DNA from 3 places in the Pseudalkalibacillus sp. R45 genome. Region 2 is predicted to be linked to each of the others. Evidence: riboswitches for the same ligand, from Rfam matches in the RefSeq annotation. Region 2 holds a riboswitch; each other region holds the start of a gene.
The links. A riboswitch is a leader RNA that binds a small molecule or an ion and turns the genes downstream of it on or off. The one in region 2 is predicted to bind cobalamin.
Positions count from the first base shown of each region.

Region 1: linked by a shared signal. The riboswitch ahead of ACTWQL_RS06270 (ABC transporter substrate-binding protein) and the one ahead of ACTWQL_RS17270 (ribonucleoside-diphosphate reductase subunit alpha) in region 2 are both predicted to bind cobalamin.
Region 3: linked by a shared signal. The riboswitch ahead of metE (5-methyltetrahydropteroyltriglutamate--homocysteine S-methyltransferase) and the one ahead of ACTWQL_RS17270 (ribonucleoside-diphosphate reductase subunit alpha) in region 2 are both predicted to bind cobalamin.

Region 1 covers NZ_JBQQCL010000002.1:104,845-115,015, reverse strand. The annotation lists gene ACTWQL_RS06305 (YjcZ family sporulation protein) at 1-168, opposite strand, end outside; gene ACTWQL_RS06300 (Rieske (2Fe-2S) protein) at 332-2,092, opposite strand; gene ACTWQL_RS06295 (CBO0543 family protein) at 2,216-2,614, opposite strand; gene ACTWQL_RS06290 (DUF2515 family protein) at 2,607-3,767, opposite strand; gene shc (squalene--hopene cyclase) at 3,836-5,716, shown strand; gene ACTWQL_RS06280 (hypothetical protein) at 5,886-6,488, opposite strand; gene ACTWQL_RS06275 (PCYCGC motif-containing (lipo)protein) at 6,683-7,177, shown strand; cobalamin riboswitch at 7,671-7,856, shown strand; gene ACTWQL_RS06270 (ABC transporter substrate-binding protein) at 7,990-8,961, shown strand; gene ACTWQL_RS06265 (FecCD family ABC transporter permease) at 8,924-9,985, shown strand; gene ACTWQL_RS06260 (heme ABC transporter ATP-binding protein) at 9,986-10,171, shown strand, end outside.
Region 2 covers NZ_JBQQCL010000011.1:40,085-50,255, forward strand. The annotation lists gene ACTWQL_RS17245 (YwhD family protein) at 1-323, opposite strand, end outside; gene ACTWQL_RS17250 (NCS2 family permease) at 513-1,823, shown strand; gene ACTWQL_RS17255 (glycerophosphodiester phosphodiesterase) at 2,058-2,903, shown strand; gene ACTWQL_RS17260 (DnaJ family domain-containing protein) at 3,201-3,596, opposite strand; gene ACTWQL_RS17265 (ribonucleotide-diphosphate reductase subunit beta) at 3,764-4,813, opposite strand; gene ACTWQL_RS17270 (ribonucleoside-diphosphate reductase subunit alpha) at 4,803-7,040, opposite strand; cobalamin riboswitch at 7,286-7,487, opposite strand; gene ACTWQL_RS17275 (hypothetical protein) at 7,565-7,786, opposite strand; gene ACTWQL_RS17280 (YwgA family protein) at 7,975-8,484, opposite strand; gene ACTWQL_RS17285 (HD domain-containing protein) at 8,498-9,790, opposite strand; gene ACTWQL_RS17290 (hypothetical protein) at 10,050-10,171, shown strand, end outside.
Region 3 covers NZ_JBQQCL010000010.1:16,827-26,997, reverse strand. The annotation lists gene ACTWQL_RS16460 (TetR/AcrR family transcriptional regulator) at 1-331, opposite strand, end outside; SAM riboswitch class I at 505-619, shown strand; cobalamin riboswitch at 676-870, shown strand; gene metE (5-methyltetrahydropteroyltriglutamate--homocysteine S-methyltransferase) at 1,097-3,406, shown strand; gene ACTWQL_RS16450 (glycerophosphodiester phosphodiesterase) at 3,626-4,519, opposite strand; gene ACTWQL_RS16445 (endonuclease/exonuclease/phosphatase family protein) at 4,822-5,721, shown strand; gene ACTWQL_RS16440 (glycoside hydrolase family 3 protein) at 5,718-7,490, shown strand; gene ACTWQL_RS16435 (hypothetical protein) at 7,538-7,687, opposite strand; gene ACTWQL_RS16430 (hypothetical protein) at 7,945-8,154, opposite strand; gene ACTWQL_RS16425 (hypothetical protein) at 8,501-8,698, opposite strand; gene ACTWQL_RS16420 (response regulator aspartate phosphatase) at 8,709-9,800, opposite strand.

The sequences.
Region 1 (10,171 bases), on a different contig from region 2:
ATATCCTCCGTCGCAGCATCCACCATAACCGCCGCCATGACCGCCATGGCCGCCATGACCGCCGTAGCCACCGCCTAATGCTGTAGCCCCGATGATTACCAACAAGATGAATAACACAACAATCAACGCAAACGTTCTTCCGTGGCCAAAGCCTTTACCGTCACTCATTTTCTCATCCTCCTAAAGTTAATCGACACAATAGCAATATATGTGGACGGAAAATGAAGTATACAAAATTGGACGAAATTGGACAAAAATAGGCATCAGGATACTTGTCCCTTAAACGTATACCTAATTTGGATAGGTTAACAGCCTATTTGGTGATTTGTCCTCATTCCTCTTCAAAAAGCTTTTCACCTTTATGGAGTCTCATTGCAATTTGGGCTGTGTGCGGCATTTCTCTGGCAGTCGGAGCATGCCCAGCAAGATATCTTGTAATTGCTAGAATCATAGTTTCTTGTGCTCGGTTTGCTAGTAGTGAACGCTCATCTGCCCAATAATCATGTTCAACGATTCCGGCTTCATACATCTGGAAGGAATGGAATTCAGCATCTTCCCTTAACAATGCATGACCGAGTGTATTGAAGAGGGGAGCTTTTTCTCCACCTTGAGACAAATAGCTAATCACCCATCGTGCACTTTCTGTTACCTGTTGCTGTTTGTTCATGAGCTCCAGCAATTCGGAAGGATTTTGAGGTTTTGTAATTCCTTCCACAGGTTTCGGTTTTCTAGCTGCTGGCATATTCAAGAACCGGTCTAGATAGACACTCATTGCACCATGGAAAACACCACGTGTCAATTCGGCGGTTGTTGAACGACGTAAACTTTGGTGTACGGCGTGTGCATGTGTGAACGTATGCAGGACCGTGATCCAATCACTGAAATCATTCTGGGTGTGAAAACGAGCAATTCTTTCCGCAGCCGCCAAGGCAACTAATTGTGAGAGGCGTACGGGAGAAACTCCAGCTTCCAGCGCCTCCAACATCATTTCAACAGTTTTAATCGGTTCATCGGATAATAACTGTTCCAGCATTGCTTCTTCGTCAAAAGTTCCTTCAACTTTCGAGGCAGCCTCCAGGATACACGGCAGTTTTTCAAATGCTTCGTTCAAAGGGGGCACAAGGTTTACAGGGGATTGCCAACTGTGGGATTCTTCACTCCGAGAAACATCGGATACTCCTGGAAGCAAGGATGTCAATACATACGAACGATATTCTTCCCCTACATGATCAAGCACCTCGAAGGCTTTATTATGGAAGTCGAGGGTATGGCCGGTATTGATATAAAAGTGGTCCGTTATTGCGGCCATCATCATATCCGCAAGATCATCATCCGACCAACCAGATTCGATGGCTGTCAAGAGGACCCGTTCCGCACCTTGTGAATCACGGACTTCCACACAATGACGGTACCATTTCTTCAACGTGTCAACAGACTGATTTTCCATCTCCTCTGTTACCGGGAGGGAACCAAGTAAAAAGCGAGTCCCCATTCCCGAGCTTTCTCTGGCAACGTGCACAAGTCCTTGATACAAAGCAAGGATTTTACCCGTTTTATCTAGCTTCGGTAAAATATTCGTCATTGCAGTCAAGATCGTGAGACCTGAACGCCATCCACTTTGCCGATGCTTCGTACCGAATTCCACACCTACTTTTGCGATTTCTCCAGGGGAGACGCCTGCCTCCATCAGACCGACGACTGCTTTCCCAATGACGAGGCTGAGGCTCTGTTCGAGACCTTCTCGAAGGCGTTGTTGTAATTTTTTCACGGTCACTTTATGATGGGGGACCGGTTCGACCCAGACCTCGCCATCCTTCACTTGTACAGGATAGGTCGGGACATCATCTGCCCAAGGGTCTAATGTTCCACCACTTTTCACATCAAACCGCGCATGATGCCAGTGACAGGTCAGAATACCATCACAGAGACTCCCCATGTGGAGAGGAAAGCCCATATGGGGACAACGATTATCAACTGCATGCAGTTCTCCTTCATGAAAAAACACCGCAATACCATGCTTACCTTCTTTGACGATTTTTGCTCCATCTTTCTTTAATGACTCGAGTGGCCCAACAAGAATAGAATCAGACATGAACACTCACTCCTTATAAAGATTACGAATCTTTCACCTTCTACCATATATTACTGAAAAACCATCGTAATCCTTCATAAGTTGAAAGTTTTCTCAGTCAAAAGGCTGAGATTGGGATCCGGTTCACAACATATTCCGCTCTGTCCATCTGTACAATCCCCATAACACGAGAATGAATACCATATATCCGAAGAAAGAATAGGCGTGCGACCAGCTAAGGCTATGTGCTAACAAACCTAGATGTTCACTAATTATTTCAGCGAGCATCGCAACAAAAGAGATAATCAGGATGAAAAAGAGCCGAAGTAAATTTTTTGATATTATTGTCAAAGCATAAATGGCTGCCATTGTGAAAACCGGTATGACGATCAGTGTGAAACGGATATCAATCATAAAGATATGGGGGAAGGGCCGTTGCAAAAAAGTATAGAATCCCAGTCCTGAAAAGAACAATTCCATGTAGGTGCAGATAAGCACGGAAGCAAGTATTGCAACAACATAGGGGAGTCGCTTTTTACCCATTTCGGAGGAAGATCGCTTTCTTCGCAAACGTCGTAAAAGCGAGTTTTTCAAGTGATTTACAATAGGCATGCTGAATCTCACCATCCACATTTTTCGGATTCTCAATTAGGTAATCGACGACATTAACATTGTTGAACCAATCTTCTTGTAATGGCTCATTATGCAAAATGTCTTTCCATGCAAATTGAAGCTCAGGACTATACAAATGAACGGCACCAGGTTTAAGTCTGCAATTTTTTACTTGAGGATTATACAACCGACCAGGGAGGGTTTCTTTTACACATTTAAAAAGTTCAGGCCAATAATCCGTTCTCGATCCCGTATGGGGTGTTCTCTGTGCCCATTGGAACAACCGCTTATATCTTTCCAGATTGGAATATAATAATGCGTACATTCGTTTACCAAGCTCGATTCTCTCATGAAGAGAAGTAAAATGGTGAAGGGTTTGTCCGGTCAGTTTTGTTTCTCCAGTTTGATCATAGGGGAACAGGATATGATTCAGGCTTAACACATCCTGTAAACTGAATTCAATCGTCTTTAAGATCTGGTTCTGTTGTTCATTGATCATCAATTGTTTTTCCAGATAGCTTTGCTCGTTTATGATCAGCGATACTGTCAACAAGGGTCGGTTTCCTGTACGCCAAAAGAAATTCCAAACCGACTCCATGAAGGTAGAAACTGAAAGGCAAGGCAATAAATGAAACAACGGCTGCTTTAGCTCCAGGCTTATTTCATATAATCGTAATTGGGGAAAGACATCCTGAAAAATCAACCAGTTACCTCGTTCGAGGAACATGAAAAACTTTTCCTGCTCATCCACCGTAAGAAGTTTTGAAAGGAATTCTCCTTTCAGGTCCGTCATATTCCATCCACCATTCCGCGACACCATATGGCCCAGAAAGGCCCAGTGGATGTCAGGATATTTTTTATAAAAATCGAGATATGCTCTCGTTCTAGTGACGTTGTTTATATTCAATTCCTGGGTCATATCAGTGATTTCTTCGATCAGATTCCTTTCAGTTGCAGTTAACGAAGGTGAATCTGCATAAGAACCCATGCTCAACTTTTCCTGAAGCTCAATTTTTAGTTGAAGTAGTTCTCCAGAAATTTTTTCTGGTTTTGTTTTTGGCTTGGTAATCTTGAAAATCCTCATCCGCTCCTCTCTTACGAATTGGAACTGATACAACCGAATATGTATTGGTATAGGGGAGGTAGATGACCTTGAAAGATGGAATCGATCGTGAAATCAATCGGATCATTTCGATTTTAATAAAAGACCAGACGCAAGACGGTTCGTGGGATTACGCCTTCGAAACGGGTATTGCAACAGATGCTTATATGATCATTTTATTACGTTCGTTTGAAATAAATGATGAAATGTTGATACAGGCCGTCGTTCAACGGATAACAGGAAAACAAGAGGACAGCGGTTCCTGGAAGTTATTCCATGATGCGGAAGAGGGAGATTTATCATCTACGATCCAGGCTTATTACGCGTTATTATACTCAGGATATGTCAGTAAACAGGAGTCCCGAATGCGTGCCGCCAAAAAATTCATTCTTGAGAAGGGTGGGATTGAAAGAGCAGAAACGTTTACGAAGACCTTGCTAGCAATAACAGGTCAATATCCTTGGAAATCACTTCTACCTTTACCAATTGAAATCATCCTGTTCCCACTTAGTGCTCCGCTCAATTTCTATGATTTTTCAGTGTTTGGAAGAGCGAATATTGCACCGCTCCTCATCCTTTCTCATTTTAAATACACAAAAACCATATCCCGTACTCCTGATCTCAGCGATTTATTCGTCCATAACACGGACACAGACCTTGAAAAGCGGAATGAAGATTGGCGAAATCTATTAGCCTCTATGAAACATCAATTTCAAAAAATGACCGATAAACCTGCTGATTTAAAAAGGAAGGCAGTGAGGGGAGCCGAACAATACATGCTGAAACGTATCGAACCCGACGGAACGTTATTAAGTTATTTCAGTTCGACCTTCTTGATGATATTTGCTTTGAATGCGCTGGGATACACTTTGAAGAATCCAATGATGGTAAAGGCAATCAATGGATTAAGGAACATGGCCGTTCAAATTGGTGATGATCTTCATATGCAATATACAACCGCGAATGTCTGGAATACGGCTTTACTATCACATGTCCTACAGGGTGCGGGAGTACCTCAGTCTCATAATGTGATCCAGCGGGCCAATCGTTATCTGTTATCACGCCAGCACACCCAATTTGGGGATTGGGTCCTGAGAAATGCAAATACGATGCCTGGAGGATGGGGATTTTCGTCTATCAATACGATTAATCCAGATGTCGATGATTCTACCGCCAGCCTTCGATCCATTTGTGAGGTGACAGAGGAGCAGCCCATCTATCAACAATCCTGGTCCAGGGGGATCAGATGGATCTTATCGATGCAGAATGACGACGGGGGTTGGCCTGCTTTTGAACGCGGTGTCGATAAAAAATGGCTTGCTCTTGCTCCGATCCAGGGTGCTGAATATCTATTATTGGATCCATCTACAGCAGATTTGACAGGAAGGACGTTGGAGTTCTTCGGTAATTACTCTTCAATGAACAAAGATCATCCCGCGATAAAAAAGGCGCTAAAATGGCTAAAAAACAACCAACGAAAGGAAGGATCCTGGTACGGTCGCTGGGGGATATGTTATATCTACGGGACGTGGGCAGCATTGACGGGAATGGCTGCATTCAGAAAAACTACCACCGATCCTTCTATAAAAAAAGCTGCAGATTGGCTACAATCTATCCAGAATCCGGACGGGGGATGGGGGGAGTCGTGTAAAAGCGATATCGAACGGAAATATGTTCCTCTCAGAGAAAGTACCTTGACGCACACCGCCTGGGCTGTTGATGCCTTGATCGCTTATGCCGATAATAGTACACAAGAGATTGAAAAGGGTATCGCTTATCTGATCGATCAAGGAGAGAAAGAAGACTGGACGACTACTTACCCCAAGGGACAGGGGATGGCTGGTGGTTTCTATATCCATTACCACAGCTATAGATACATCTGGCCGTTACTCACACTGAGCAATTATCGTAGAAAGTTTTTAGAGCAATGATCAAGGTTGGATGAAGCAGATATTATCGAATTGAGTGAACCCGTTGACAAGCGGGTTCACTTCGCATTACATCTACCTGAGGCAGATTAGGTCTAATTTACTAAATTGCTCAAGATTACACCAAAATTGCTCAAGTTCCCTACAAATTGCTCGATCACCACCTATGTTATTAAATCGTTTTCAAAAGGACTCCGCAAGGGTCTTCTGATTGTTCGAGTCCAATATTGCTGATGTGTATTTCTAAAATTTCTGTCCTGTTACCAATTATCGCTTCAATCGGGTCGATTTTTTTATTGAAAAGACGCTTTAAATCGTTTTCGAGACCAGCTTGTGCACAAACAATTTTCATTTTATCAATTGTAGAAGTATCTTCCTGTGCGTCAATGACGTCACGATGGGTTTGAAGTTCTATGGAAAAGTCATAGGGTGTAGATATGAACGTACGTCTTTCCCCAGTTTTCACTGTCCACTCCATGATATCGGCTTGCTGACATAGTTGATCATGTTCATCTTCTGTAACCAAAAATCCAATATGGTCAAAGGTGCTCCGTTTTCCATATCCGAATGTAACATTCACATTTCCTTTTTTCATTTCGATGATCCTGAATAGAATACCCTTATCCTTGAAATCTTCCCAGGTCAACGGGGGATTGAATGAATCGAATTTACCATTCAATTTTCCATTTCGTTGATGGACCCGAAATCCTAGTTTCAGATAATGATTTTCCATTTGTTCTAAATTTGGCGTCCAGTAATGATAATGAAATAACATGTAATCCTCCTAAACATGGCTTTGTGCTAGTATATCGAAAAATTGTCTATCTACCTTCCTTCATAAGCAGTAACTATACTCAAACTATAGTCTGACAAAAGGACTGTCACAATTCTAATACATTTCCATTACACCACATGCAGTAGATAGTGTTATGATAGATAGGAAAATACACAATGGAGTGAACAATAGAAATGAAAAAATTAAGTAGTTTATTCTTGGTATTTATCCTTAGTATTTCGCTTGTGGGTGCATGTTCCAATGATGAGCATAATGAATCTCAAGAGTCTCATGGTGAAGTGCATCAATTAGCAAATGGTGACTTGCGTGAAAAAACGGCGTCCACAGAAGCTATCCCGACATTTTTAAATGATAAATCTGAAGATATGCAGAATATTTACAGAGCAGCAGCAATGCATCAGGATCTCCTTGAAAAGATTCCTTGCTATTGCGGTTGCGGTGAGTCAGCAAACCATAAGAACAACTATGATTGCTTCATACATGAAAATAAAACGGATGGCTCACTCGTATGGGATGATCATGCAACAAGATGTAAAGCATGCCTGGATACCGCGGTGAAGTCGATGCTTGAATACAAAGATGGGAAATCAGTAAAAGAAATCCGAAACATGATCGATGAACAATATAAGGACGGGTACGCTAAACCGACCCCTACACCAGAAGTTTAAAAGCTCCCTTAGTGGGGCTTTTTTATTGAATTTCGCGACCCTCTTGGAAAACTGAGTGAGGCGAGAACCCACAGATGATTCGCTGTTTAAATAGCGTGAATTACTTAATTTCATAAATTAACGGACTTCAGAGACGTTATTTGTGACAAAAACGGTCTTTCAGAATTTATAACGGACACCAGAGACGTTATTTGTGAACAAAACAGCTGATTTTCCCGATAATTACGAAATAAGGTCTCTCATGTCCGTTAGTTTTGTAAAATCATAGTGATTTGGTCAAATAAGGTCTCCTGTGTCCGTTAAAGGTTATCCGACAGTGAAGTTTCGCAGAAATCAACAATAAAAACTAAACTATAAATCTAACAGAGCTTTCTCTCAAATAAGCTATCATCACTTCGATTTAATGAAACAATGCCTTTATAACAAAAACTTTTCTGAAAAGTCTTGCCTATTGATTATAAATGTAGTGTATAATCAAACATAGCGGAAAATTTCATAGTTTTACAGAGTTGGTGTCTTTTTTTCAAAGACTTAATAGGGAAGTTGGTTAGAATCCAACGCGGTCCCGCCACTGTAATTGGGAGTCAGCTGCATTAAGCCACTGTAGAAAATAAACTACGGGAAGGCGCAGCGGACGATGACCATGAGCCAGGAGACCTGCCAACACTGAAACCACTGACAAAACCTACGCGGATAGGGGGTGTGTTACGAAGTTCGATCATTCTATCAACTGATTCGAATCTAACAGCATCTTCATATCACTTATGAAGATGTTTTTTTATGCAAACACAACAAACAGGAGGCTTCATGTAATGAAAAAATTGATCTTATTTGTATTTACGTTATTAATGTCGATCGGATTGATCGCTGGATGTGGCGGAGATCAACCACCAGCTGACGAAAATACATCCAACCAAGAAAGCTCTGAAAGCAATCAAGGTGATTCCTTTCCAATTACTATAAAGGATGCGCTTGATGAAGAAATTGTCATAGAAGAACAGCCTGAAAAAATCGTATCACTCATTCCAAGCAATACAGAAATAGCTTTTGACTTAGGACTTGGTGAAAATATCGTCGGTGTTTCAGACTTTGATAATTACCCTGAGGAAGCAAACAGTAAAGAAAAAGTTGGCGGACAAGAACTGAATATCGAGAAGATCATTTCCCTGAAGCCTGATCTTGTACTTGCCCATGCGTCCAGTGCACACAACTCGACTGAAGGATTCAAACAGTTGAAAGATGCTGGTATTCAGGTTCTTGTTGTTAACGACGCACAAAACTTCGAACAGGTCTATGAGTCTATCGAAATGATTGGAAAGTCAACTGGTAAACAAAAAGAAGCTGATCAAATTGTAAGTGAAATGAAAGAAGAAATCGATGCAATCAAAACGAAAACACAAGAAATATCTGAGAAAAAATCAGTATTCATCGAAGTTTCACCCGCACCCGAAATCTACACACCTGGGAAAAATACTTTCATGAATGAAATGTTGACGATCATCAATGCTGAAAATGCAGCCGCTGATTTGGACGGTTGGGCGAAGATCGATCAAGAAGCAGTTGTTGAGAAAAACCCTGATGTCATCATCACAACCTATGGATATTATACTGAAAATGCAGAAGAACAAGTCTTCTCCAGAGAAGGATGGAAAGATGTTACAGCTATAAAAGAGAAACAAGTCTATGACGTCCATTCAGATCTTGTAACACGCTCTGGTCCACGGCTTGTTGAAGGAGTAGAGGAACTTGCAAAGGCGGTTTATCCAGAAACATTTACAGAATAATAGAATACTAGCTTACCTTTCGGCTTTCGCTTTTCTGTTCATAGCTATCATTTTAGGTATATCAGTCGGTACTGTTTCTGTGCCTGCGTTAGCAATCATCCAAATCGCAGGTCATGAAATTTTTCCGTTCACATCCATCGATCATATCGACTCGATGTACACAAGCATTGTCATGAACATCAGACTTCCAAGAGTCATTCTTGCTGGTATTGTTGGTGCTGCTCTCGCGATTGCCGGAGCAGCATTCCAAGGTCTATTGAGGAATCCTTTAGCAGATCCTTATACGTTAGGGGTATCTTCGGGAGCGTCTGTAGGGGCAGTCATCACACTTTTTTTCCAATTGTCGATACCAGTTGTGGGATCCTTTACACTTCCTTTATTGAGCATCCTATTTTCCTTCATCACGATTTTTCTCGTCATCAGTTTTGCACGGAAAATTGAACGTTCAATGAGAGTGGAGACAATCATTTTAACCGGTATCATTTTCAGTTCTTTTCTTGGAGCTGTCATTTCCCTAATGATTGCATTGACGGGAGATGAATTGAGACAAATCATTGGCTGGCTTTTAGGAAGCGTTTCGATGAGAGGATGGGAATACATCAAAATCATTTTACCGTTCTTCGCCATCGGTTCTGCTATTCTCCTTATAAACGCAAATGAATTGAATGCGATGTCTTTCGGGGAAGAAAGAGCCCATCATCTCGGTGTAAATGTCCATCGTAGGAAAATGGTCATTTTGACAGCTGGTTCGATATTGACAGGAGCAGCTGTGGCAGTTTCTGGAACGATCGGGTTCGTCGGATTGGTAATTCCGCATTTGACCAGGTTGTTATGGGGACCTGATCATAAGCACTTATTACCCTTATCCATATTAACCGGAAGTGGGTTCCTGATTCTTGCAGATCTAGTTGCAAGAACAGTGATTTCGCCGACAGAGCTTCCGATTGGTGTCATTACAGCTCTAGTCGGAGCACCGGTATTTGGACTGATCTTAATCAAACGTAAGACGGAAAGAAGTGGTTAAATGCTAAGCGTAGAAAACCTATCTGGTGGTTATGGCGATGCACCGATTTTAAAAGAAATAACCTTTAAGGTGGAAAAGGGAGAAATGTTCGGTGTCTTAGGACCGAATGGCAGTGGCAAAACGACCTTACTCAAGATGATCAGTGGAATTTTGACATGTCAAAAAGGGCAAGTCTTCATCAATGAT
Region 2 (10,171 bases):
TAAAATGGTCCTTCACTTGAAGAATCAACCATCACCCATACGAGCCAGTACAGTTTCGGATTCGGCGCATCTTCACGTTTCGCCGTAAATTTGATTCGTTTCTCGACCGAGCTTCTAGCATGCAATGCTCCCATATCGACGAACACTTCTTCATCTGCAGGGTCGACAAAGATCGGCGTCAGGTTGTTGAGATTGATCGTTCCGACACCGTAACCGCCGTGACCATCCGTAGAATCTCCGCTTAATATTGTAAATCCTTGTTTTTTCTTCGGCTTTTTATTACCATCGTTATTATTATTATTGTTATCAAAGAGATCTTTCACGTCCAAAACCTCCTATTATCCTCTATAAGTATATGTTTTAATACGAACATCCTCTTAAATGTATGGTTTTATCTTATCATACTATTCAATTCTTATGAATGATTACGGATTACCTCTTGCATTCTCAATTAAAAACGAATATTATTATGGATGGTTATTATAATTGTTCGTATTTCGGGGGTATTTCTTATGTTTACCAACTTTTTTAAGCTACAAGAAAACCAAACTAACGTTAAAACCGAATTAATTGCTGGTTTGACGACATTTTTGACAATGGTTTATATCGTCGTCGTCAATCCGGGTATTTTAAGTGAGGCCGGTGCACCTTTCGATGCTGTTTTCATGGCGACAATCATTGCGACTGTCGTGGGAACACTCTGGATGGGGCTGTTCGCCAACTATCCGATCGCGATCGCGCCTGGAATGGGGTTGAACGCCTACTTTGCGTATTCTGTCGTCGGTGGTATGGGTGTCTCTTATGAAGTAGCGTTCGGGGCTGTATTCATTGCCGGTATTTTGTTCGTGATCCTATCGCTGACACCTTTCCGTGAAAAACTGATTGAGGCGATCCCTTCGAACCTGAAGTACGGAATCACTGCAGGAATCGGATTATTCATCGCTTTCATTGGGTTAAGGCTTACCGGTCTTGTCGTTTCCCATCCACAGAACCTTGTCGGATTAGGGGATCTCCACTCGCCGCAGGTCATTTTAACTTTAGTTGGGTTAGCTGTAACACTGATCCTGATGGCGTTGAATGTGAACGGTGCCCTGTTCTTGGGGATGGTTGTCACTGGAACGATTGCGTATTTCACTGGACAGCTTGAATTTAAGGATGGCGTCGTTGGTTTACCATCGATGCCGGATGCTTTCATTTTCGGAAGCCCGATTACTGCTATAGGGGATATGTTCACCTTTGGTCTTTATGCAGTCGTATTTTCATTCCTGCTCGTTACCATCTTCGATACGACTGGTACGATGATCGGGGTAGCTGAACAAGCTGGCTTGATGAAAGGAAACAAGATGCCGCGTGCACGTCAAGCGCTGCTGGCGGATTCTGTCGCTACTTCTGTTGGAGCGATTTTCGGAACAAGTCCAACAAGTGCATATATCGAATCGTCTTCAGGTGTTGCTGCGGGCGGTCGTACCGGAATGACCAACATGGTCGTCGCTTTCCTATTCATCGTTGCGATGTTTTTCGCTCCACTCGTAGGGGCGATTTCAGGACTCGCTGCAATCACTGCTCCAACTTTGATCATCGTTGGTAGCTTCATGCTGTCAAGTCTTTCGAAAATCGATTGGAACACCTTTGACGAATCATTCCCGGCATTCCTGATCATATTGACGATGCCACTTACATCAAGCATTGCAACAGGAATCGCACTCGGATTCATCTCTTATCCGCTTTTGAAAATTGTACGAGGCAAATGGCGTGAAGTCCATCCTCTCGTCATGTTGTTCGCCGTCTTATTCTTCATCCAATTGGCTTATGTGCCACATTAATAGAGTTGATCTAAGGAATCGCTTATGGGCGATTCCTTTCCTTTTGCCTATTTTATGAAACTTGTCTTTTTGCGTTATTGCCACGAATTGCCTACAGTCAACATCCCCTTAACAAACTCTCGGCCTTTGTACCCCTTTTCATCCATAAAAATTATATTCAGGTTCATACCATGTTAAAAGAGCCCCGTTAGTGTAGGTACTGTATTCAAAACTTAACTGAATGGGGATGAGCGTATGTTTACTTTTACAGGAAAAAGGCTCGTAATGGCATTGTTCACTTTATCTATCGTTGCAGTTTTTCTAGCATTACCGATCGAACGCGCAGCTGCTGTAAGTCATGGGCATGTTGAAAATGTGGCACATCGCGGAGCTGCAGGCTATGCGCCGGAAAATACGATGGCTGCTTTCCGGAAAGCGTTTGAGATGAAAGCAGATTACGTTGAATTGGATGTACAAATGAGCAAGGATGGGGAACTCGTCGTCATTCATGATACTACTGTAGACCGGACTACAAACGGCACAGGAAAAGTAAGTGACCTTACATACGAAGAGCTTCGCGCTCTTGATGCAGGAAGCTGGTTTGCACCTGAATTTGAAGGTGAGCCGATTCCAACTTTTGAAGATGTGTTGGATGGAATGCGTGGTAAAACAAAACTCTTGATTGAACTGAAGGCCCCTTCTAACTACCCTGGAATTGAAGAAAAAGTGGCTGAAGTATTGAAGGAACGGAATATGGATAAGCCAGAAAACAATTCCGTCATTGTACAGTCTTTTGATTTCGATTCGATGAAGACCTTCCACAACCTTTTACCTGAAGTTCCGATCGGTGTGCTTACTTCCAACTATCTCGATCTTACAGATGATTCCTTGAATGAATTCAAGTCGTATGCCGATTACGTGAATCCGCACAAAAATCAAATCGATCGTGCTTTAGTCGATCGTATCCATTCTCTCTACATGGGAGTCATGCCCTGGACAGTTCGGGCAAAAGAAGACGTCCAGCCGCTTCTTGATGCAGGTGTCGACGGCATCATCAGTGATTATCCTGATTATGTACCGAGGAATTACAAAAAGCAGTAGATATACCATTTCATTGCTGACCTGGAGTTAAAAGACGAAAGACCTGATGGAAGGAAATGTTTCCATTCAGGTCTTTTTGATTGAAAATAGATAATTTCTATTTTGAATTCACGAAATCCGCTGTACTTTTAGGAAAAAATGAGCATTTCGAGATCTCAAAGTGAGGATGCTTCCGGTCACCTATGTGAAAACCATTTGTTATCTACAAAAATCGAGGGTAAATGCAAAAAATATGAAATTATCTACAAAAATGGGGGTGTCATCTACAAAAATGAAAAATTATCTACATAACGCATTTTATTCCGCTGGCAAGTAATCCTCCATCTTCAATTTTCGTTTCTGTGCAGGTGGAGGACAAGTCAGGTTGTAATTGAAAATCTTCTTGTTGATTTCCTCGACAGACTTCCGGATGTTATATTCACTTGAGTAGGACGCCAATTCTTCTTTCATCCGCTCAATTTCCTTTTCCATCTGGATCCATGGCGGTAGGATATTATTGTCCTTCATCACCTTATTCAACAGACGGTCAGGATTATACGAATGGTCCCCATCCAACTTCAGGGGTTTACCTTTCCCTTTCAAGTTCTCAAAAGCACCTTCCTGTTCAGCGCGTTTGATGATATCACCAATCAGATCGGAATACTGGATCTCATCAACTTCCGACTTTTTCTTCCCTTCATTTTCCTTACTCACGTCGACCCCTCCCTGCTAATAATTATGCTTATTATTAGTAATACGGGATTGATCACGAAACTCCTTATCCTATTTTTGGCAATCTAGTGAATTTTTCGCTTCTCTCGCTGGAATGTCGCGAATTTCACTATAAAGATTCCTATAAGCAATCATAATAAAGCCTTCTATTAAAGATCGTCAAAACCGTTATCATCCGAAACCTTCGTATATTGGCGGGATTTTTGTTCGAAAAAGTCACTTTTCCCTTCATTCACCGATTCATAGGCTTTGATCCATGGCATCGGATTTTTGCGATGTTCAGGATAAGGTCGCTCAGCTCCAAGCTGATTCACCCGCTTGTTTGCGATGAATTTGATATAGGAATCAAGTTCGGATGACGTGATGCCAGGGAACCGATCTCCTAAAATGTAATTCCCCCACTGAATTTCAAGCTCTGTCGCTTTTTCGAATGTTTTCCTGACAAAATGCTGTGCTTCTATCGGATCTAAAGAAAATTCCTCTATGACAGCGTGATAGATTTTCGTGAACAAATGGACGTGGAGCTGTTCATCCCGGTTGATGTAATTGATCATCGTCGAAGTGGACACCATTTTTTGGTTCCTTGCAAGGTTATAGAAGAAACTGAAGCCTGAGTAAAAGTTCAACCCTTCTAGTACGACGTCATAGACGATTGACTCTAAGAACGTTTCCGGTGTCGGGTTTTTCACGAATGATTCATAGCCTTCGATAATAAATTCATTCCGCTCCCGTAAGACTGAATCATGCTTCCAATACTCGAAAATCTCATCCTGCTTCCTTTTATCGACAAGACTTGAAAGAACGTAAGAATATGACTGATTGTGGACGACCTCCTGAAAGGCAAGGACCGTCATCAATGCCGTCAAACTCGAATCTGTCAAATAACCGGCCACCCTGTTCGCATAATCTGTCTGGATGCTGTCGAGAAATGCGAGCAAACCGATGATTTTGTTGAAGGCTTCTTTTTCGTCTGCTGAAAGCTCTTCGTATTGCTTGCGATCACCTGACATATTGATCTCGAACGGTGTCCAAAAGTTTGAAAGCATCTGTTTATACAACGGGTAAGCCCATGTATAGCGAACATCGTCCCAGTTCAAGACATTCGAGCTTTGACCATTCAAGATTCCCGTGGAGGCGTTCGGGGCTTCTGGCACATAAAGTTCTCTCAGATTCAAGGTTTCAGTCGCATCAGCTTTCACAAGAATCACACCCTTCTACATCTTCGTGGGAAGTGGACCGGACATAGTATGTCGTCTTCAATCCAGATTTCCAGGCTGATAAATGCAGGTCTAGAAGTTCTTTCGCTTTTACTGTATTCCGTACATAAAGATTGAACGATATCGATTGATCCACATGACGCTGCCTCACCGCATTTTGGCGGATGCTCCATTTTTGGTCGATATCATACGCACTCTTGTAGAACCAGGTCGTTTCAGGTGACAAGTCTGGAGCCGTCACAGGGATTTTCGAGTTTTTCTTTTCTTCTGCATATTGCTTTTTAAAAATCGGATCGATACTCGCAGTGGAGCCTGCAATGATACTTGTCGAGGCATTCGGTGCAACTGCAAGAAGCCAACCGTTCCGGACGCCATCTTGTTGGATGTTTTCAGCTAGATTGCACCACTCCGCACTTTCATACCCTCTCTTTTTAAAATAATCGCCTGTACTCCAGTCGCTGCCTTCAAATGTCGGATAAGCCCCTTTTTCTTTTGCAAGGGCATGGCTTGCCTGGATCGTTAGGAAATTGATTTTTTCATAGAGCTGATCCGCGAATGCCACCGCCTCTTCCGACTCCCAGCGGATCCCTTCCTGTGCGAGAAGATGATGCCAGCCGAACGTCCCTAATCCGATCGCTCGGTATTTGTCATTAGTCAAGATCGCTTGCTTCACTTCGATTTTATTTTTGTTGAGCTCGATGACGTTATCAAGCATCCTCACCTGGATCGGAATGACCCGCTCCAGCACCTCTTCCTTCACGACTTTCGCAAGAGAGAGACTTGATAGGTTACAGACAACGAAATCACCAGGTGTTTTTGTGATGATGATTTTTCCATCTGTAGTCGTTTCCTCTTCAACAGTTGTTGCTGATTGGTTTTGCGTAATTTCCGTACAAAGGTTGGTGCAATAGATGATGCCTTCATGATGATTGTTATTAAGGCGGTTCACCGTATCCTTGTAAAACATGAACGGCCCGCCAGTTTCAAGCTGACTGATCATGATCCGTTTCATGATATCGATCGCCGGAACTGTTTCCCGTGAAAGCAACGGATGATTGACGCATTGTTCGTACTTTTCCCGGAAGCTCCCTTCACCTTCTTTTTCATCGTAAAAATCATCAAGCTCGAATCCCATCTGTTTCTTAACCTCGTGTGGATCAAACAGATGCCATTCTTCACGGTTTTCTACTTTTTCCATGAAGAGATCTGGGATGACAACGCCCGTGAACAAATCATGCGTCCTCTGCCGTTCATCACCATTGTTCAACTTGGCATCGAGGAATGCGAAAATGTCTTTTCCGAACACAGGATAGTAGACTGCCACAGCACCATTCCGCTGACCGAGCTGATCGACGTTCACGGCTGTCGTGTTCAGTTGTTTCATCCAGGCGATCACCCCGGATGAAGTGTTTTTATAACCTTTTATGTCAGACCCTTTGCTACGGATCTTACCAAGGTAGACTCCGATACCTCCACCTGCTTTACTGAGCATCGCGATATCTGTATTTGAGTCATAAATTCCACGTAAACTGTCATCGACTGTATCAATGAAACACGAGCTGAGCTGCCCATGAGCTTTCCCGGCATTTGCAAGCGTTGGTGTAGCGACTGTCATGTAGAGATTGGACAGCACCCAGTACGCTTCTTTTACAAGTTGAAGCCGATTTTCCTTCGGTTCAGGCATCATCAATGTCATCGCGATGACCATCCAGCGTTCCTGAGGCAGTTCGTACAAATGACGATCATGATCCCTTGCTAGATAACGGTCGGCTAACATTCGAATCCCTGCATATGTGAACAACTCATCCCGCTCAGGTACAAGGGCGGCATCAAGCTCATCCACTTCCTCTTTTGTATAATTTTTGAGAAGTTCCTTATCAAACAGCCCTTTCTTGATGAGAGATTGCAGCAGCCCATGGAAGTTTCCGTAACCCGGTGCTTGTTCACGGTTATGTGCCGCTTCCTCATAAAGAGAGTGGAGATGGATTTTGGAGCAGACATACGTCCAATCCGGTTCTTCTTGTGTGATTCGTGCCATCCCTTCGAGCAGCAACAGGTTGACCAGGGCTTTTTTATCTGTCTCATCCCATTGCAGTGCAGTTTTCTCGGTGAAATCCGCTATATCCAGTTGTGGAAATCGATCTGCTAGCTTTTCAGTAAGATCGATGATACGTTTCGGCAAGCGCTTTTTATTCAGTAAAGTCGACATATCCATTCCTCCATTTCTATGAATCCATTAAAGAAAACTTGGCAAAGCCAAGCCTTGGCGCTGCTGATCCTTAGTAGCGCTTATACTAAAGAAAGTATTTTTATACTTTCTTTAAGTGTAAAAAAACCACCCGGATATCGAGTGGTTGAAACGGAGACGATATGACATTGAGAGGGACCTTAAAAAAAAGATCCACGCCCGAACTGAATAGCCGTCCACGCTTCAACCCTCAATCCCCGAAGAATTGAAACACTCAAGCTCAGGCAGGTCTACTGACTCTTGCTTCATCCTACTAGGAACCTTCCCATATAAGCACCTATTGCTAGACTCTCTTATACAGTGGCATATTCCGTTCGTCGACAATTACAGTTGCGGGGACAGTTCTGGATTCTCACCAGATTCCCTATCAAGTCTCCTAACGAGACACCTGTCGCTTGAATAATATCAATATATTGTGTTGTTAATCTTACATTCTCACTAAATGTAGTGTTTGTCAATATGATTTTTAATATTTCTGCTCCTATTTAACAAACCATATTAAAAGGCACTCGGCGATAGAAAACGTCGCCGATATGCCTATTTAATTTTTGCTCTTTTCTAAAAGATTGTTGCGTTTGAGTCAATTTTAAAAACTCACCTTGTCCAAGTTGATTGAAGAGCAAGGTGCGAGACTCCTCGAAAATGAAAATCGCATTTTCTTCGTGTGATGTAACGCTCCAGAAGCTTTCCTTGTCCTGCGGGCTCACCGCACGCCCCGCGGAAAGCGAGCATCCTGGAGCGGAAATCAACGACTTTTAAAGAAAACTTGGCGAGACCAAGCCTTTTATAGGTCGAGCCTTAGTTGCCCTTATACTGAAGAAAGTATTTTATACTTTCTTTAAGTGCAAGAGCAACAACGTTTGCGAAAACAGCCTTGTTTTTTCAAATGTTCGCCTTACGATACAACCGTTTGGCTTTTCAAATCCTCGATATATCGGAATGCCTCTTCGATTTCTTCTTCCGTATATTTCTGTTTTTGTTTGACGACTTGTACTTTTTCAACTACCTCTTCTTTCGGAAGGTGATTGAAATAAAGGATGGTTGAAATAAGCTCAAGGATGCGTGAAGGCTGTTCATTCATCGATGTAACACACTCCTTCAACGGCTCCAGATCCAGGTCATAATGCTTTAAGAACTGTTCACCCTCACCTGTCAGTGTATAGCGATACTGATAATAGCCTGATACCTTTTCTCTCGTCTCTTCGATAAACCCAAGATTACAAAGTTCTTCGACGCGCAAGGTCAATTCCTCTGAATATGGCCCATAAAAATGAAACTGATATTTTTCTCCAAAAGGAAAGTTCAACTTTTTAGCGATATATACCATTTTCTGAAGCTTCTTCCGTCCTACGACCTCTCTGGCATAATCGAACAATGCAACCAACCGCGCATGATGCTCAAGCACGAAGAATCCCCTCCTAAAATTCTAATATTTCACTGATTTTTCTCTTTAGATCCTCATCGTCTATTTTTTCTACTAGATCTGATGGATAATACAACTTGTGATCGGTCCGTTTTTTACCTGAAATCGCTTCGACCACGGTAGACTCTCTAGACAGTTCCCGGTATTCCCCGCTCTTCATCAAAAGGTGGATCGGCAGGCGTTCTTCTTCCTCACCTGGACGATAAAAGTCATAAGGAAGATCGGATGACGAATCAACGATCAAATAATAATCCGGGTCGATTCCAGCTTTGACGAAATACGTATAAAGCCTATGCCAATGTTCCATATGGACGTTTGGGTTGAATTCCATATACTTGAACAGACGTCGATTCAAAAAGCGCTCACAAAGATCGCTGAGAATCACATCCTCTTCATCCTGCCAGGCCTGGAAATAGAACTGGATGATCCCTTCGTCGAGCTTGAAATAGTCATCGAGATCGACGTTGTCGTTGAATAACGAAACAAAATGGATCGGCTCTAATTTAAACGTATAGCCTTCCTTGTAAAGTGCTTTTGCACGATGGAGGATTTTCGACAGGATGACCTCCGCACTTCGCGTCACTGGATGGAAATAGACTTGCCAATACATTTGATAACGGCTCATTATGTAGTCCTCTACAGCATGCATGCCACTATGTTTGATGACGACCTGGTCTTCTTTCGGTCGCATGACCCTCAAAATCCGTTCGATATCGAATTGACCATAACTGACTCCCGTGAAATAAGCATCACGAAGCAAGTAGTCCATCCGGTCTGCATCGATCTGACTTGAGATCATGCTGACGACAAGCTTGTTTTCATAGGTTTTTGCGATGACCTCGGAAACCTTACGCGGAAAGTCATCCTCGACCCTCTTTAAGACGCTGTTTACTTCTGTATCCCCTAGAATGATCGATTGTGTAAAATCCTCGTGGTCAAGATTGAATACTTTTTCAAAGGAATGTGAATAGGGGCCATGTCCGACATCGTGTAAAAGTGCTGCTGCTAAACAGAGGATGCGCTCATCATCGTCCCAATGAGGTCGCCCTTGAAAAATTTCAATGATCCGACGAACGATTTCATACACCCCGAGCGAATGGCTGAACCGGCTGTGTTCAGCGCCATGGAACGTCAAAAACGTGGTGCCGAGTTGACGGATCCTTCTCAAACGCTGGAACTCCTTCGTTCCGATCAAATCCCAAATGATACGATCACGTACGTGGATGTATCTGTGTACAGGATCTTTAAATACTTTTTCTTCGTCTAATTGTTGCAGCATATAGCTCATCGCCTGGCTTGATACCCCTTTCTCCTTACACATGAAGAAACTGCGTCTCTATATTGATGGGAGAACTGACTCAAAAAGGTCAGCCTCTCTCATGTTGTTTTTTCGACAATATTACAATTATATATTCTCTAAAATGAAATGAAAACCTCTTCGAAAAAAGTGAAAAAGCTTACTTTCGTTCCACTGTAAGTCGTAAGGTCATAGAAAAATTTTTTTTGAAGAAAATAAAGATGGACAGTTTCGGACGGAGGGTTTCGAGATGAAAATCATCGGTATTACGTTTCTTCTATTGGTCGCCATCATCACCCTGATATCTATTTTGGATTACCACCTGGGTACTTATTTTGAATTTACAGATCAATTGAACCCATTTACAGTTCC
Region 3 (10,171 bases), on a different contig from region 2:
TTTCGTCTTTCAAACCAAGTGAAAATAATTCATATCGCCATCGATACCAGTCAGGATCATTTTCAACACGTGATTTGATTTCCTCTAACGTTTCTTGCAAGTTAAGCTCGTGCGTTTCCTTCCCAGCATATTGCTGCTGGTAGCTTTTTTGAATGCTATTCTGGACAGAGATCAGCAATTCTTCCTTACTTTTAAAATAGTAATGGACTAGACCAGGTGTAATTTCCGCTTCTCTTGCAATATCTTTAATGGATGCATTGTTGAAACCCTTACGAGCAAACACTTTATACGCAGCATCAATCAGTCGTTGTCTTTTGTCATCCTTTTTCATCATCTCACTCCAATAATTTGGTCAACCAACCAAATTATATTCCGATTTAGATTGATTGTCAATTTACCCCGAAGCCATTCGATTGTTGTCATTTTACAGTTGATTTTTATTGATCCGGTCGTTGACAGGTCAATTATTCAATGCTAGTATGCTCTTAATCAATCAAATCGTATCTCTTATTCAGAGTGGTGGAGGGACTGGCCCGATGAAACCCGGCAACCTATCAGCATATATATGTGTTGATTGTGGTGCCAATTCCAGCAAAGCATATGCTTTGAGAAATAAGAGAGGTGTGTATGTAAACCTCTCTTATAGAGGTTTTTTTCATATACACGGAAACTGAATATTGTAGATCACTCAGGTGTTGAATACGTTTACTGAGCTTATTCAACTTAAAAGGGAAGTCCGGTGAAAATCCGGCACGGTCCCGCCACTGTAATTGGGAGCAGCCTGCCAGATGTCACTATCTTATAAAGATGGGAAGGCGCAGGTATGTGAAGATCATAAGTCAGGAGACCTGCCTGTTGTTGATTGCACTAGAACCTACGAGGAATAGGGAGGTGTTGAGCGTTTTAACGGTATCAGTCTGTCATCACAGGCTGAGTTTGATCATGCTGTCAAAACAGGAGCTGTTCCATGTGAACAGTGTCAGACCTCCAAACCAACATTTAAATCAAAAATTTGTTGGTAGTTACGGAGAGGTTCAGACACTTACATGGGAGAGCTCTTTTTTATTGTCCAAACTATGAAATGGGAGGAATGAACATGTCGAAAGCAGCAAGTTCATCAATCGGTTATCCAAGAATAGGCGAAAAACGAGAATGGAAGGAAGTACTGGAAAAGTTTTGGAAGGGTAATATATCTGAAAATGAACTATCAACTAAATTAGAGAACCTTCGAATCCATAATCTCAAAAAGCAAAAAGAGATCGGGATCGACCTGATTCCTGTCGGTGACTTAAGTCTATATGATCATGTCCTTGATACAGCTGTGATGTTCGGCTTTGTCCCCGACCGTTTTCATCATCAACAAGGGAATGTCCTTTTAGCAACCTATTTTGATATCGCCCGTGGGAATAAGGAAGCCGTTGCATCAGAAATGACCAAATGGTTCAACACCAATTACCATTATATCGTGCCTGAAATCGGACCTGACGCAAAGCCAGAGCTTACAGAAAACCGCTTACTCCCCTATTTTCTGGAGGCTAAAGATCTTGGGATTAACGGAAAGCCGGTCATCCTCGGCCCTATTACATTCTTAAAATTAGCAAAAGGGTTTGACGAAAAAAATTTCAACCAATTACTCGATAAACTTGTTCCCCTTTACATACAAGTGCTGCAAGAACTTGAGAGCGCTGGTGCTGAGTGGGTACAAATCGACGAGCCGATCCTTGCAACTACGTTAACAGCTGAAGAAATCAACACTTTCAAACACGTCTATGAAACCATTGACAACAAACTAACGAGCATAAAAATCCTGCTTCAGACCTATTATGAGGCTGTATCTCATTATGAAGAGGTCGTCTCCCTTCCCGTTTCTGGAATTGGTCTTGATTTCGTCCATGATGGAGGAGCGAATTTAGCAGCACTGAAAAAACACGGCTTTCCACGCGATAAAACCCTTGCAGCAGGCGTGATCAATGGTCGCAATATTTGGCGGAACGATCTGGATAAAACAATAGGAGTGCTCGAAACCGTCCTTTCAGAAGTCGGTAAAGAGCGTTTAATTATCCAACCTTCTTGCAGCCTTTTGCACGTTCCAGTCACGGTCACAACTGAACAGGAATTGGATCCTGCCCTGAAAAACGCCCTATCATTCGCTGATGAGAAACTTGAAGAGGTAGTTGTTTTGACAGAGGGATTGAATTATGGAAGAGATGCGATTAAAGAAAAAATAAAAGAGCAATTACGCTGTCGAGAAGAACTGCTGAAATCACCTGCCATTAATAGTCAAGACGTCCAACAAGAAATGGAGCGTTGGAAAGGTGTAGAACCCAAAAGAGGAACACACTTTTCTATACGTCAAAAAATCCATGAAGGCTTTTTCAAGCTTCCGTTATTGCCGACAACCACGATTGGCAGTCTCCCGCAAACAACAGAAATCCGACAAGCGCGACAGAAATGGCGTAGAGGTGAATGGTCCGATCAAGAGTATAACGCTTTTATTGAAGATAATATAAATGAATGGATCCATCGTCAGGAGGAGCTTGGTCTTGACGTATTGGTACACGGAGAATTTGAACGCAACGATATGGTTGAGTTCTTTGGGGAAAAATTGAATGGCTTTGCCTTTACTAGATTCGCCTGGGTTCAATCTTATGGCTCCCGTTGCGTGAAACCGCCGATCATTTACGGAGATGTAGCGTTGACAGAACCGATGACCGTAAAAGAAATCAGCTACGCTCAATCGTTGACAGATAAACCGGTAAAAGGAATGCTGACTGGACCTATAACCATCTTGAATTGGTCCTTTGTCCGGGAAGATATAAGCAGGTTTGATGTCACGAAACAAATCGCACTGGCATTGCAAAAAGAAATCAGCTTTTTAGAAGAACAGGCGATCCATATGATCCAGGTTGATGAACCTGCATTACGTGAGGGGTTACCATTGAAAACCGAGAAGCAAAAACAATATTTGGAGGATGCCGTTTATGCATTCAAGCTTGCTACCAGTACTGTAAAAGATGAGACACAGATCCATACCCATATGTGTTATTCCGAGTTCGGGGAAATCATGGACACCATCGACCAATTGGATGCAGATGTCATTTCGATTGAAACAGCTCGAAGCCATGGAGAATTGATTGTAGACTTTGAGAAACAGTTTTATGAAAAGGGGATCGGGCTGGGCGTATATGACATTCACAGTCCACGCATTCCCGAGGTCGATGAAATCGAAAGAAACATCTTACGGGCATTGAAAGTCCTCCATCCCCGCCAATTCTGGGTTAACCCGGACTGTGGATTGAAAACACGGGGAATCAGTGAAACAACTGCAGCTCTTACGAACATGATCCAAGCAGCCAGACAAATTCGGGAGAAAGAAACTCAAAAGATTTTAGTCAATGAAAGATAAAGCATAAAAAAGCTGACCCGAAACATCCAAATTCATAGGTGTTTGGGTCAGCCTTTTTTGGTTATATGGGTTTTCGTGAAGTCGTAGCGGGCCACCAGAGACTTTATGCAATTCTCTTTCTCTGGCCCAATTAAAGCTGTTTCGAGACAGCAGATAGAGAATTTCGCGGTTCTCTGTCCCGAATTGAGCTGTTTCGAGACGCCTAAAACCTTATATTCGTTATCTGCCTTCCAATACTTCGTGGAGACGGTCCGGGTAATTCGTGAACATCCCGGTCACGCCCCAGTCGAGGAGTTTTTCCATGTCTGCTTTTTCGTTTACAGTATACGGATGGATCAGCAAGTCGTGTTCCCTGACCTTTAGTACATAAGCTTCATCAATCTGATCGTGGTTCATCCCGACACCGACAGCGTATTGTTTGTATTGTTCGAGTTCCGCGTCTGTAATTGTCGCTGTATGTGTATACCAGAGCAATTGGACAAGCGGAATTTTCGGATTAAGTTCATGGACTTTTTTCAAGCTTTCAGGGCTAAAAGACTGGATGATCACCTGGCTGGAAGGATTGTTCGGTCCTGTCAAACCATGTTCCTCTAGCGTTTCAAGGAGTTTTTCTTCCATTCCCGGATAGACTTCCGGGGATTTTGTCTCGATGTAGTAGTTGGCACTTTTCCCAAATTTCTCGATCACTTCATCAAGAGTCGGAACTTGTACCCCTTCATATTCTTCCTTCGCCATTTCAGGATACTTTTCGTTGAACCATGAACCAGCATCGAGTTGTTTGATTTCTTCAAGCGAATGATCCTTCACCAGACCAGTGCCATTAGTGGTACGATCGAGCGTTTCATCGTGCATCGCGATCAGCTCACCGTCTTTTGTCATTTGAAGATCGACTTCCACATAATCGCCCTTCATCTTTTCCCCTAACTCATAAGACGGAAGGGTATGTTCAGGCGCATGACCTGAAGCTCCGCGGTGTGCAACATTCAAAATCTGATTCGGATTCAAACCTGTTTTTTCGGTACTTTGATCAGCAGCTGTCGCCGGGGATACTAACGTCGTTCCCATACCTACAAGTGCTGCAGCCAAAACGCCATTTCTCAATAATTTTTTCATAGTTGTTCCATCCTTTCTATATGTAAATCCATTAAAAAGGATAGACCGAAACTATGAAGCTACTATTCTTGTTTTATAAAGAGTTGATTAACTATTGTTAACCTATCCTCATCAAATCCCTTTTCAATCACTTCATTACTCACATTTTCCCTCTCCTTTCCTCTTAATTCATCCCTGAGTCCCATGGTTCAACATATTATATTTGGATATTAAGGAGCATAGTCGTATAGACATCTATACCAGCTGTTGCTAGACTTTTCCATGTAAGCGATTACATAGCAAAGGAGAGGACAAATTTGAATGTGTTCAAGTTGTTGGTACGTATTGCTGTGTTAGGAATGATTTTGTTTGGGATGGTCGGCGGAACTGGAACGACATTCGCCGAAGATGCTTCCAACGGTACAGAAATGGATGTCCGTGTAATGACGTACAATATCCATGCTGGTGCAGGTTCGGACGGCGCTTATGACATCGATCGGATTGCCAATGTCATTGAGGAGTCCGGAGCCGAGATCATCGGTTTGCAGGAGGTTGATGTCCATTGGGGAGCCCGAAGCAACAATGACAACATCATCGAGGATCTTGCCGAGCAGCTGGACATGCATTACTTTTTCGCCCCAATCTATGATTTTGACCCCGTTTCTGAAGATGCCCCTAGAAGACAATTTGGCGTAGCTGTACTCAGTAAATATCCAATTGTCCAAGCCACCAATCAAGAGATTACAAGACTATCAACACAAGATGCTGAGCCGGAACCGAAGCTTTCGCCAGGCTTTGCTGAAGCGATCATCAATGTAAAAGGCGCTCTTGTCCCATTTTATGTCACCCATCTCGACTATCGAGGCGATCCAACGATCAGAACGATGCAAGTGGATGATATGTTGAATATTTTCGAGGGACAAGCTGGAGATAAGATCCTTGTCGGCGATATGAACGCCACACCGGAAGCTCCAGAACTCGCACCATTATTCGATATGTTCACAGACGCATGGGCTGTTGCAGGAGATGATTCGCCAGGATTTACATACTCTGCCCTTTCACCTACAAAGCGGATCGACTATATTTTCACGTCTGATAACATGACCGTTCAGCATAGTGAAATATCATCCACCCTAGCCTCAGATCATTTGCCTGTCATTGCGGATATCACGTTGACCCGAGGCGATAATGGACCTATTTTGAAAGGAGATGACGAATCTTGAAAAAGTTCTGCACAACCACGTTGATCCTGATCATTTCGCTCTTTCTCTTAGTCCCTGGGATGACAAATGCATCCTGGGATGATCCGACAAAGCCGGGCTGGGATGATGAGGAAGCACGGAGAGGATGGATCCAGAACAAGATCCAGCACATGACACTCGAGGAAAAAGTCGGGCAATTGTTCATGATCCATGTCTATGGCCAGACGCCGACCGACCCGAATTATGAAGACACAAATCTCAATCAAAACAGAGGGGCGAAGAACTTCAAGGAAGCGATTGAAAAGTATCATATCGGAGGTGTGATCTACTTCAACTGGACCGGCAACATTGGTACACCGATTGATTTCGAACAAGTGAATGCCCTTTCGAATGGTTTACAGGATATCGCGATGGATCAGCGGATGCCAATCCCATTGATGATTGCGACAGACCAGGAAGGTGGTGTCGTCGCACGTGTGACAGAGCCTGCAACCGTCTTTCCAGGGAATATGGCCCTCGGCGCGACCCGTTCTACCGACTATGCCCGCCAATCTTCTGAAATCATGGGAATGGAACTGAAAAGCCTTGGTATCAACATGGACCTTGCACCAGTATTGGATGTGAACATGAATCCGGAAAACCCTGTAATCGGGGTCCGCTCTTTCTCTGAAAATCCGGATCTTGTGGCAGCGATGGGCGCCGCTCAAGTGACGGGCTATCAAAACGAAGACGTCATGGCGACCGCGAAACATTTTCCGGGACATGGCGATACGAATGTCGATTCCCATTACGGTCTTCCAATCATCAATCATGATCTAGAGACGTTGCACGAGGTAGATTTGAAACCGTTCAAGGCAGCAATTGAAGCAGGAATCGATGCGATCATGCCTGCGCATATTGTCGTTCCTGCTTTAGATGATTCAGGTCTCCCTGCCACCCTATCCAAACCGATCTTGACCGATTTGCTGCGTGAGGAAATGGACTTTGACGGGGTCATCATCACCGATAGTCTTGGTATGTCAGGAGCCAATGTCGTCCCTCCTGACCGTGTGCCGGTTGAGGCATTTAAAGCTGGAGCAGACATTTTACTAAACCCTCCGAATGTACCGCTTGCTTACAATGCTATGTTAGATGCCGTCAACAGCGGCGAAATTTCAAAGAAACGATTGAACCAGTCTGTCTTCCGTATTCTCGAACTGAAGTTCAAGCGCGGGCTGTTCCATGAACCGAACGTACCTGAGGATGCGATTGAAGACATCGGCTTAGAAGAGAACCTTGCGCTTGCAGATCAAATGACAGAAGAAAGCGTTACACTTGTTAAAAACGACGATGTGCTTCCGCTTGATTCTGACCGTGAACTCTTCGTCACTGGGCCTTCGATCGGAAATACCGGATTACTGGCTGATCAGTTGACGGAGAAAGGCTATTCGGCAGAAGCGTATGCTACCAATACTAGTCCGACCGCAGCTCAAATTTCGAACTCTGTTGAACAGGCATCGGATGCAGAGACGGTGATTGTCACCGCATACAGCGCAAACTTGAATGACGCCCAACAGCAGCTGGTGAACGAGTTGATGGAAACCGGCAAGGAAGTCGTTGTCGCATCGATGCGGAATCCATATGACATCATGGCCTTCCCTGATGTCGACGCTAATGTTCTGACATACGGATATCGTGATATTTCGGTCAAAGCGCTCGCGAAAGTCATCACAGGAGAAGTGAACCCGACAGGAAAACTCCCTGTCACGATACCTGATCTCTACGAATACGGACACGGATTATCTTATTAAACTTGAAAACAAAAACAGGCGCGAACCTTTTCAAAGGTTTGCGCCTTTTATATATTATGCCGATTCTTTCTTGTCAGCAGACCCGTTAGGTAGATGATTTGATGAAACACTTCCAATCGTTTCTCTTCTGGAAGATCTTTTTGAAAGTTCTTGATCAATCCCCTGATTTCGTTGATCAATTCTTTTTCCTTATCCATCATTCCTCCTTAAACGGTTGTGTACCCCTATTTTATCACTCATTCCCATTCGAGTGGATATGTATACCAATAAACACGCAGATAGACCTAAAAATGGGAACGAGGATATAGAGGATATAGGAGAAGAAATTTGTCATAAAGAAAACTTGGCAAGCCAAGCCGTGAGCCTTAGTTCCTCGAAAAAGCAATCGCTTTTCCTTCGTGCGGTGAATTGCTTCCGAAGCCACCAGCTTGTGCGCTTATATTGAAGAAAGTACTTATACTTTCTTTAAATGTAAAGGCTCTTTTCTAAAAGATTGTTGCTTTTGAGTAATTTTAAAAAAGCCACCTTGTGCAAGTTGATTGGCGAGCAAGGTGCGAGACTCCTCGAAAATGAAAATCTCATTTTCTCCGTGCGATGTAACGCTGGGAAGCTTTCCTTGTCCTGTGGGGTCAGCGTGCCTACTACCTGAATAATCTCCTCGCAAGGCATGCGACGAGGAAGCTCGCTTCGACAGGACTTACTTGTAGACGCAGGAGCACAAATGCTTCCTTGATAAGGAGACTCCTGAGGTCGCGCAAGGCGCGAGTGGGCTCACCGCACGCCCCGCGGAAAGCGAGCATCCTGGAGCGGAAATCAACGACTTTTAAAGAAAACTTGGCGAGACCAAGCCTTTTGTAGGTCGAGCATTAGTTGCCCTTATACTGAAGAAAGTATTTTATACTTCCTTTAAGTGCAAGAGCAACAAAGTTTGCGTTAACAGCCTAAAAGAAAAAAGTGCCGGACACGGCACTTGAGGAATCATGTTTTTTCGTATTTATTAGTAATGTTTATTATGTGTGGTATGTGGGGGAATCTTTGATGATTCCATCGTGAGCAATTAGTGTGATCGAGTCTTTGATGATTCCGTCATGTGCAGCTTTTGGAGGTGAATCTTTAATAATTCCATCATGAGCTTGAGTCGTGTTGAAGAACATTGGTGTTATGACCATCGATAAAGACAATAACAACATGACAATGACTTTCTTCATACAAATCCTCCTAGCTTAATTTGTTTTTGGCGTGGATGACCAGTTTGTAATACTTCATGGCATCCCTAATATTTCTCTCTTTTTCATAATATTTCGCCAAATCATGACTGAATTCCTCTAAATTTCCCCAATATTTTTTGTCGAGAAAGAAAGAAATTTCATCCTTAAGCACGTTCATGTAATCTGAAAGCTCCATTGTATGTTTGCTCTTAAGAATCTTTAGCTTGCTAAGATATTCAGAATCCTGATTGTGTCGACATATGTCAGTGCATCGGTCTACCCAGTACAAGGCATCTGAAATTTCATCGAGGTTGAAATACTGCTTGGCCATTATGTACATGGTTTTGATCTGATAGTGATATTGTTTCTCCTCCTCCATCCACTCCAGGCTTTTTGTCAAATACTCGATTGCTTCATTCGGATTTCCCATTCTGGAGTACATCCATCCCAAGTTTTGTAGAGAAATGGATTCCGTCTCTCGACATTGGACATGCTGAGCGTACTCCAAAGCTTTGTTCAAATGATAATTCGCCTGTTCGTAATTCCCAAGGAGGATATGATTTGTTCCGAGCAAATTCTTACAATCTGCTGTTCGTAACCGGTAATGCTCATTCTGTTGAAAAATCTCTAAAGCTTTGTAAGTATGCTGGATGGATTGAAGTATTTTCATATGTTGTGAGTAAACTGAGGCTAGTTTATAGTGGAATTCCGCTGTTTCGATAGGGTCAGGAATGGAATTAAGGTTTTTCTCAGCGAAATGGAAGGACGATAACGCTTCTTCATATCGTTTTTGTTTGTACTGATGGATGCCTTTGAAGAAATGGTAGTAATAATCAATCATATCATCCATCTCATTTTTATCTTGATCAAATTGGGAAACCATTGCGTCCAGCTCTTCCAGATCATCCGACCTTGTCATCTGGTACCGGAACGTCAATAACGAATAATAGAGCAGCAGATTTTGATTTTCTTCCATATTATTGATCTTCTCGTCTATCTCCTCTTTCAAGCTTGTTGCTTTTTCTACATTGCGATCCCGAATCTCCACGTACCAAGAATTCAAAAGGTCTGTCATTTCATTGGAACTTACCATAACGTCCATCTTTAAAATCCTCTCCTTTTCATTTATCCGAATGACGATTAACTACACAGTTTTTCGACTTTTTTCAATAAGAAACCTTTAAAATTCAGATAGTTAGTTCATTTACACTAGAAGTTTCTAAAACTGGCAATAAAGCCCTAAATGGATGAACAACTCTTTCTTAAGTCCATAGAACCATCCATGTATGTAAAAAGACACCATCCATTTAGGAGAGTGTCTCATAGTTTTTTAAGTTTTCATCTAATATCATCCAAATCTTCCCCTATGATCTTACTTACTATTCAATGGTTTGTGGTGTAATTTGATTATTCACATTTTCATGGGTTTTTTAGATCTTCTGTCTGAACTTTCCAAGGTAATTTTGTCTCCTT